DNA from 2 places in the Arthrobacter sp. DMZ02-1R genome. Region 1 is predicted to be linked to the other one. Evidence: riboswitches for the same ligand, from Rfam matches in the RefSeq annotation. Region 1 holds a riboswitch; the other holds the start of a gene.
What was found. A riboswitch is a leader RNA that binds a small molecule or an ion and turns the genes downstream of it on or off. The one in region 1 is predicted to bind glycine.

Region 1 (4,352 bases):
GACCTGGTCGATTTCCTTGCGTATGGTGATCATGGCTTCGATGAAGCGGTCGATCTCGCCCAGGTCCTCGGACTCGGTGGGCTCCACCATGAGGGTGCCCGCCACCGGGAACGCCAGCGTCGGGGCGTGGAAACCGTAGTCGATGAGGCGCTTGGCGACATCCTCGGCGGTAACACCCGTGCGGGCCGTCAGTTCGCGCAGGTCCAGGATGCACTCGTGGGCCACGAGTCCGCCTTCGCCCGTGTAGAGAACCGGGAAATACTCGTTAAGGCGGGAGGCGATGTAGTTCGCGGCAAGCAGCGCGGACTTGGTGGCCTCGGTGAGGCCTTCGCCACCCATGAGCTTCACGTAGGCCCAGGAAATCGGCAACACACCCGCGGAGCCGTAACGCGAGGCGGAGATGGCCACGCCGTGCCCGTCTTCATGCGCTGCCTTGTTGGCATCGCCCGGCATGAAGGGTGCAAGGTGCGCCTTGGCAGCGACCGGGCCCACGCCCGGTCCGCCGCCGCCGTGCGGGATGCAGAAGGTCTTGTGCAGGTTCAGGTGGGACACGTCGCCGCCGAACTTGCCCGGCTGGGCCAGGCCCACGAGCGCGTTGAGGTTGGCACCGTCAACGTACACTTGGCCGCCGGCTGCATGCACGGAGTCGCAGATTTCGCGGACGTCGGCGTCGTACACGCCGTGGGTGGAGGGGTAGGTGATCATGATGGCCGAGAGGACGTCCTTGTTGGCGTCGATCTTGGCCTGCAGGTCCGCGTGGTCGATGGTGCCGTCGGCCGCGGTGGCCACAACTACGACCTTCATGCCGGCCAGCACTGCCGAGGCGGCGTTGGTGCCGTGGGCGGAAGCCGGGATGAGGCAGACGTTGCGCTGGAGGTCGCCGCGGGAGTGGTGGTAGCCGCGGATGGCCAGCAGGCCCGCGAGTTCGCCCTGGGAACCGGCGTTGGGCTGGATGGAGACCTGGTCGTAACCGGTGATCTCCGTGAGGTCAGCTTCCAAATCTTCGATCAGTTCCCGCCAGCCCACGGTCTGGGAATCCGGGGCGAAGGGGTGGATCGAGGCGAATTCCGGCCAGGAGATGGCTTCCATCTCGGCAGTGGCGTTCAACTTCATGGTGCACGAACCCAGCGGGATCATGGTGCGGTCCAGTGCAAGGTCGCGGTCCGAAAGCTTGCGGATGTAGCGCAGCAGCTGGGTTTCGGAACGGTGGGTGTTGAACACCGGGTGCTGCAGGTAATCGGAGGAACGCTCGACGGCGGCCTCCAGAGCGAAGCCCTCACGTGACTCCGCGAGCGAAGCACCGAAGGCGGCGACGACGTCGGCGAGGACCGCGGTCGTCGTCGTCTCGTCAACAGAGATTCCCACGGTGTCAGCGTCGATGCCGCGCAGGTTGATGCCCTTGTCCTCAGCGGCGGCAACGATCTCGGCAGCCTTGCCCGGGACGCGGACAGTGACGGTGTCGAAGAAGCTGCCATGCAGGATCTCAAGGCCGGCGGTCTTGAGTGACGCGGCGAGGGCGCGGGCGTGATTGTGGGCGGTCTCGGCGATCGCCTTCAGGCCATCGGGGCCGTGGTACACGGCGTACATCGAGGAGACGATGGCAAGCAGTGCCTGCGCGGTGCAGATGTTGGACGTGGCCTTTTCGCGGCGGATGTGCTGCTCGCGGGTCTGCAGCGCCAGGCGGTAGGCGGGGGTGCCGGCGTCGTCCTTGGAAACGCCTACCAGGCGGCCAGGCATGGAGCGCTCGAGGCCCTTCTGAACTGCCATGTAGGCGGCGTGCGGGCCGCCGAAGAACAACGGAACGCCGAAGCGCTGGGTGGAGCCGACGGCGATATCGGCGCCCTGCTCGCCAGGAGGCGTGATCAGCGTGAGGGCGAGGAGGTCCGCGGCGACGGTGACGAGGGCGCCGCGTTCCTTGGCGGCGGCGATCACGGCAGAGTGGTCGAACACTCGGCCGGAAACGCCCGGCTGCTGCAGCACGATGCCGTTGATGTCGCCGTCGGGCAGGCCCTGGGACAGGTCGGCGATCTCGACTTCGAAGCCCAGCGCCTCGGCGCGGCCCTTCACGATGGCGATGGTCTGCGGGAGGCAGTCGGCGTCAAGGACGGTCTTGCCGTCGTGGGCCGCCTTGTTCTTGTTGGCACGGCGCATCATGAGGACAGCTTCGGCGACGGCCGTGGCTTCGTCCAGGAGGGAGGCGTTGGCGATAGGCAGGCCTACCAGGTCCTGGACCATGGTCTGGAAGTTCAGCAGGGCTTCGAGGCGGCCCTGGGAAATTTCCGGCTGGTACGGGGTGTAGGCGGTGTACCAAGCCGGGGACTCGAGGATGTTGCGGCGGATCACCGGCGGGGTGACGGTGTCGTAGTAGCCCTGGCCGATCATCTGCACGGCCGTCTTGTTCTTGGCCGCCAGTTTGCGCAGTTCGGCCAGAACTTCTACCTCACTGAGGGCGTTCTGGAGGGTCAGGGCGACGTCCTGGCGGATGTCTTTGGGAACCGCGGTGTCCACGAGCGAATCGACAGTGTCGTAACCAACAGACTTGAGCATGATGTCAATGTCGGCTTGGCGACGGGCGCCGATATGCCGGTCAACGAACGTGGTGGAGGTTGAACTAACCGTCACGAAGGAACTCCATTACTAAGGCGGCGTGGGTACGCCACAGCTAATCGGGTTCCTCCCCGCTCTGTATTGGACCTGAGAGTTTCCGCGAATCCGTGCTTATGGGCACTGTTTCGCTTGCACCGTCGGTGAGCACAACGTGTTCCAGTGTCTAGGACACCAGGGGCAGCGTGCTGCTTTCCAGAGTTGCCTTGCCGCGGCGGTGCGTGGGCCTGAGAGATTCCTGGGGAGGATTTGCTCCTACGGCGCCTGCATCACTTGCCTGCAGGACTCTCCCGCCGCAGATCAAAGGCGTATTCAGTTGTGTGAATCGGATCGTGGTTGCCGGTGACGGCTGCCACAACTGTCAATTGTCCTATGGACTGCTCGCGTCCGCAAATGATGTCACCGACTTCGCCCGACTTTCCCAACTGACTGGCATTTGTAGTCGTTTTGGAGCCTCTAAACGACCTCTAAACGACAACAACTGCGAGTCAGTTGGGCCACCGCTCAGTGACGGAGGCGTTCGACGGCGGCCAGCAGCGCACCGACGTCGGCGCTCCTCTCGCTCGCATTGGCTCCCGGACCACCTTCAAGCATTGCGTTGAAGTAGAGCCCATCGCCCATATAGCGGACCGCCTTGGCCATCTCGGGACCCACTTCCTCGGCGAGCACATCCAGCCATTGTTGCTGGATCCCGGCAAAGCGCCTGCGGGTTTCTTCGTGCGCCACCTCCGCGAGCCGCGTGGCGGCGACGAACACCCTGTCCATGGGAGTATCGGCCCAAAGCGAGGACTTGATGAAGAACGCGGAGGCGCCCTCGGGAGCCGCCTTCATCGCCTCGATATCCGTTGCGGCGAGTGTGTCCATGCGTTCCAGCAGGGCGCCGATCATGGCTTCCTTGTTGGGGAAATGGTAGAGCAGGCCACCCTTGGAGACTCCTGCGCGCTTGGCGACGGCGTCGAGCGTGGCAGCCCGCTCCCCCACCTCGATCAGCAGGGCTTCAAAGGCATCCAGGACAGCGTCCCGGGCAATAGGTTTTCGTGGCATGGTGTCCATCATCCCCTAGTTGGATATGTCAGTGTCGATACGGCAAATTGAAACTATACCGTCCAGACGGTATAGTTATCTTCATGTTCAGCCCATCCACAACCCAGCACCCCCGCATCCCGTCCACCCAGTCCGCCCCGTGGCGCGATTGGACTGCCCTGGCGCTCTTGATGTTCCCCGTGCTGCTGGTGGCTGTAGACAACACCGCGCTGACATTTGCCCTGCCGGAAATCGCCCGGACGCTGGAGGTCGGGGGCGTGCAGCTGCTCTGGATTGTGGATGCCTATGCGCTGGTGCTGGCGGCATTGCTGGTATCCATGGGCAACCTGGGAGACAGGATCGGCCGCCGCCGCTTGCTCCTGATCGGCAGCACGGGCTTCGCCGCCGTTTCCGCAGCCACCGCATTCGCCCCGTCGGCCGAATGGCTCATTGCGGGACGCGCCGGCCTGGGCATCTTCGGAGCCATGCTCATGCCGTCCACGTTGTCCTTGATCCGCAACATCTTCCCGGACCCGAACCGCCGCCGGCTCGCCATTGCGGTGTGGGCCGCGGGATTCTCCGGCGGTGCCGCGCTCGGGCCGATCTTCGGTGGCTGGCTCGTGGAACACTTCTGGTGGGGAGCCGTGTTCCTGGTGGCCGTGCCACTGTTGTTGCCCCTCCTTGCCTTCGGCCCATTCCTGATTCCCGAGTCCAAGGATCGCAAT
Region 2 (4,352 bases), 1.5 Mb from region 1:
CCGGCACATCGCGCCACGGGAACTTTCCCGTTGCGGCAAGCGCCACTGTCACAGCTGGGTTGATGTGATTTCCGGATATGTAACCGAAGACGTAGACGGTGCCAATGACAACTGCGCCAAACGACAGCGAGATGACGCCCAGCTCGGAGCCGGTGAACGGCGCATTGCCGCGGGCCATGGCGAGGGCGGGCACGGATCCTACGCCTACGAAGACGAGGAACGCGGTCCCCAGGAACTCGGCAGCAAGCCGCTGCCACATGCGGTTTTCGTCCATAACGAAGTTCTCCTTTGAACGGCGGGGTTATATTAGACGACGAGTAGATTCGACATTGTCGACTCCAGTTCGTTAATATCGAATCATGCCGTTTAGGGTTCCCGACTGTCAAGGGGCTAAATTAACTTGTTGGCCCGACAAGGCAACCGATGATGCGAGAGTGGTGGAGCTGTGATCCAGTCGATTGACCGAGCGGCCAAAATCCTCGGGCTCCTCCAAGGCGCCAGGCGCCTCGGAATCTCCGAACTGGCCGCCGCATTGGAGCTTCCGCCTTCCACAGTCCACGGACTCGTGAAATCGCTACAGGCACACGGGCTGGTCGCCCAGGAAAGCTCCGGAAACCGCTACATGCTCGGGCCTGCGCTGCTGAAACTTTCGAGCGTCTACCTCGACACCCTTGACGTCCGGGCTCGCGCGATGCGGTGGATGCACGAGTTGTCACGACGGACCGGTTACGCGACGCGACTGGGTGTGAACCTTCTCGGCGAGGTTTTGATCATTCATCACGACCGCCGCCCCGACGGCACAGAGCAAATGCCGGAAACGGGACTCAACCTGCCCGCCCACGCCTCTGCTCTCGGAAAAGTACTACTCGCCTTCAACCCCGAGCTCGAAAATGACGTGCTCAGCAAGCCGCTGGCCGAATTTACCGGCGAAACGATTACCAACCCCGCCGTCCTCCGATCCCAGCTTGAGGAAGTGCGCAAGAACGCGCTCGGGTTGGAATACGAGGAAGCGGTGATTGGCGAGGCCTCCATCGCGGCCCCCGTCTACGATGAAAGCGGGACCGTCGTCGCCGTTTTGTCTGTAGTGCTCTCCGCGAGCGAGTGGCCGGCAAGCGAGGCCACGGTCCGCGAACTCCGCGACGCCGCGTGGACAATTTCACGGGAGCTCGGAGCTTCCGTATGGTCCTCCCAAGGTGCCCGCTAAGCTGGCGCCCGGGCAGACGGCCGCGGAGGAACCCACGACGGTTGAAGCTGCCCGCTCTTTGCGCACCGTCAGGGCACCGGATACCATGTGAGACGTGTCACCGAAAGGCGGCACGTGCTTATGATCTGCGGCGGGAGAGCCCTGCCGGTACGTTTTAGCAGGCGCCGTAGGAGCAAATCCTCCCCAGGAATCTCTCAGGCCCATGTACCGCCGCGGCAAGGCAACTCTGGAAAGCAGCCCGGGCAACCGGACTCACCGACGGTGCAAGCGTCCAGCCGCGAAGGCGGGTGGCGCGGAAACTCTCAGGTCCAATACAGAGCGGGGAGGAACCGAATCATCGTGGCGCGTCCGCGCCACCTGAATTATGGAGTTCCTCATGACCCTGGCACCTGAAGGCCGTAAGCTGCTGCGCGTTGAACAACGCAACAAAGCCGTCCCGGTCGAACGCAAGCCCGAGTGGATCAAGGCCAAGGTCCAGATGGGCCCGGAATTCGTGGGCCTGAAGAACCTCGTGAAAAAGGAAGGCCTGCACACCGTCTGCGAGGAAGCCGGCTGCCCGAACATCTTCGAGTGCTGGGAAGACAAGGAAGCAACCTTCCTGATCGGCGGCTCCGAATGCACCCGCCGCTGCGACTTCTGCCAGATCGACACCGGCAAACCCTCCCCCGTGGACATGTTCGAACCCACCAAGGTCGCCCGCTCCGTCCAGGCCATGGCCCTGCGTTACGCCACCGTCACCGGCGTCGCCCGGGACGACCTCGCCGACGAGGGCGTCTGGCTCTACGCCGAGACCGTGCGCAAGATCCACGAACTGAACCCGGGCACCGGGGTGGAACTGCTCATCCCGGACTTCTCCGGCAAACCCGAACACATCAGTGCGATCTGCGACTCCGCCCCCGAGGTCTTCGCGCACAACGTCGAGACCGTGCCCCGGATCTTCAAGCGCATCCGCCCCGCGTTCCGCTACGACCGCTCCCTGGACGTCATCACCCAGGGCCGGGACGCCGGCATGGTCACCAAATCCAACCTGATCCTGGGCATGGGCGAAACCCGGGCCGAAATCTCCGAAGCCCTGGCCGACCTGCACGCCGCGGGCTGTGACCTGATCACCATCACCCAGTACCTGCGCCCCTCCGAACGGCACCTGCCCGTGGACCGCTGGGTCAAACCCCAGGAATTCGTCGAGCTCGCCGCCGAAGCCGAGGACATCGGCTTCCTCGGGGTCATGTCCGGACCCCTGGTCCGCTCCTCCTACCGCGCCGGACGCCTCTGGGCCACCGCGATGCGCAAAAAAGGCCGCGACATCCCCGCCCACCTGGCCCACATCGCCGGCGGCATCCAGGACTCCGGCACCACCCGCCAGGAAGCCAGCACCCTCCTCGCACACCACGCGACGGCCTGATCCGTAAGGACTCCAGCATGCTCCCCACCCGGATTGAAATCATTCCCTCGGACGGAATCGTCGAGAAGGTCCAGGCCACGGTGCCTGTATCCACAACACTCACCGTTACCTGCTTGCCCCATCACGGCGTCAAGCGAACCATGGAGGCTTCCCTCAAACTCAGCTTCCTCGGCTACAACGTGATTCCGCACCTCTCGGCACGCGGGCTGGAGGACCGGGGGCAGCTTTCCGGCATCCTCCGGGACTGCGAAGCTGCGGGGATCACCGAGGTCTTCGCCATTGGTGGAGACGGACCGCGGGGTCCTGGCCCCTACGAATCGTGCCTTCACCTCTTGGAGGACATCGCCGAATACTCCGGCGGCGGGATCTCCGCGGGCATCGCCGGCTACCCCGAAGGTCATCCTTCCGTGGGCGGGCTGGACCTCTTGGATGCCCTGTTGGCAAAACAGCATCTGGCCAAGCACGTTGTCACGCAGATGTGCTTCTCCGCACCCAGGGTCTTGGATTACACAGCGCTCCTGCGTCGCGAAGGGGTGGAACTGCCGGTGTGGGCCGGAGTGGCCGGGGCGGTTCCCCGGACCAGGCTGCTGGCCCTGGCAACCCAGATCGGCGTCGGGACGTCCCTGAAGTTCCTCAGCAGCAAGGGAACTCTCGCCCGCCGGCTCCTCAGCGGCGACAAGTACTCACCGGAGAGCCTCGTCTCCGAACTCATGGCGCACCCGGACAGCGTCGCGGGAATCCATCTCTACAGCTTCAACAGGCTGGACAGGCCCACGTGGGAGCCAATGGGCCTGCCCGATCCTGCGGCCAACGAACCAGCCTCCGCCTAGACGGCGGGCTGCCGTGACTGGTTCCGGGGACCCCTAGCTCCCCGGGACCGAAATCACCGCGACCGTCTTCTGGGCATCGTCCCGCAGTTCCACGCCCGAGATCCCGGCGAGCTGGACCGGCGTCGCGCCCGTCACCTTGATGCGTCCGCTGGACGTCGCGGTCCAACCGCACGCCAATTCCTCGTTGCCGTCGCGGCCCTTGACCCACAGGTACATGGTGCCTTGCAGCGGCATGCTGCGGCCTTCCAGCTGCAGCTCGGTCCCCCACGATTTCCTGACGAGCCCCACGGTGAGTTGCAGGCCGTTGTCCGTTTGCACCGAGTAGCTGGCGTCAGGCTTGGGCGGCTGGTTCAGCAGCGGCCCGGCCAGGACTCCCAGCCCGAGGCAAGCGGCGGCCACGGCACTCACCAGAGCCGTCCACCGGCGTCGGGACTTCCGGCGTCGCGCTGCCATTTTCAGGAGGATCGGCTGCGGGAGCGTTTCCGAAAAGGCCCCCAAAAGTGAGCGAGCGTCGGAAGTGGATTCGACGGCGGGGCGTCCGACCGCGAAAGGCGCAGCGGATTGCGCCGCGGCAAGGCGCTCGACGGCGGGGCGCCCGCCGGCTAGCGCGACGGCGTCGGGCACGGGGACGGCGTCGAGAAGGGCCGGGAGGCTTTCCAATTCGCCAAGCTCGCGCCGACAATCAGCGCAGAATTCCAGGTGCTCCTCAAAGGCCCGGGCCTCGTCCGGCTCCAAGCCGCCAAGCAGGTAGGCGCCCAGCAATTGGTGAAGTCCTGTTTCGTTCACCGCTGCACCCCCATTTCGTCCAGAATCGTGCGAAGCGCCCTGACGGCGTAGAAGGCCCGGGATTTTACGGTTCCGCTGGGGATGTTGAGCCTCAGCGCGGCCTCGTTCACTGTGAACCGTTCGTAATGCA

Region 2: linked by a shared signal. The riboswitch ahead of lipA (lipoyl synthase) and the one ahead of gcvP (aminomethyl-transferring glycine dehydrogenase) in region 1 are both predicted to bind glycine.

The regions. Positions count from the first base shown of each region.
Region 1 is NZ_CM173230.1:3,873,969-3,878,320, forward strand. It holds gene gcvP (aminomethyl-transferring glycine dehydrogenase) at 1-2,622, opposite strand, end outside; glycine riboswitch at 2,674-2,808, opposite strand; glycine riboswitch at 2,810-2,907, opposite strand; gene AC3ANQ_RS18390 (TetR/AcrR family transcriptional regulator) at 3,109-3,648, opposite strand; gene AC3ANQ_RS18395 (MFS transporter) at 3,732-4,352, shown strand, end outside.
Region 2 is NZ_CM173230.1:488,114-492,465, reverse strand. It holds gene AC3ANQ_RS02250 (MIP/aquaporin family protein) at 1-274, opposite strand, end outside; gene AC3ANQ_RS02245 (IclR family transcriptional regulator) at 446-1,204, shown strand; glycine riboswitch at 1,326-1,424, shown strand; glycine riboswitch at 1,426-1,531, shown strand; gene lipA (lipoyl synthase) at 1,581-2,606, shown strand; gene AC3ANQ_RS02235 (methylenetetrahydrofolate reductase) at 2,624-3,436, shown strand; gene AC3ANQ_RS02230 (anti-sigma factor) at 3,470-4,222, opposite strand; gene AC3ANQ_RS02225 (sigma-70 family RNA polymerase sigma factor) at 4,219-4,352, opposite strand, start outside.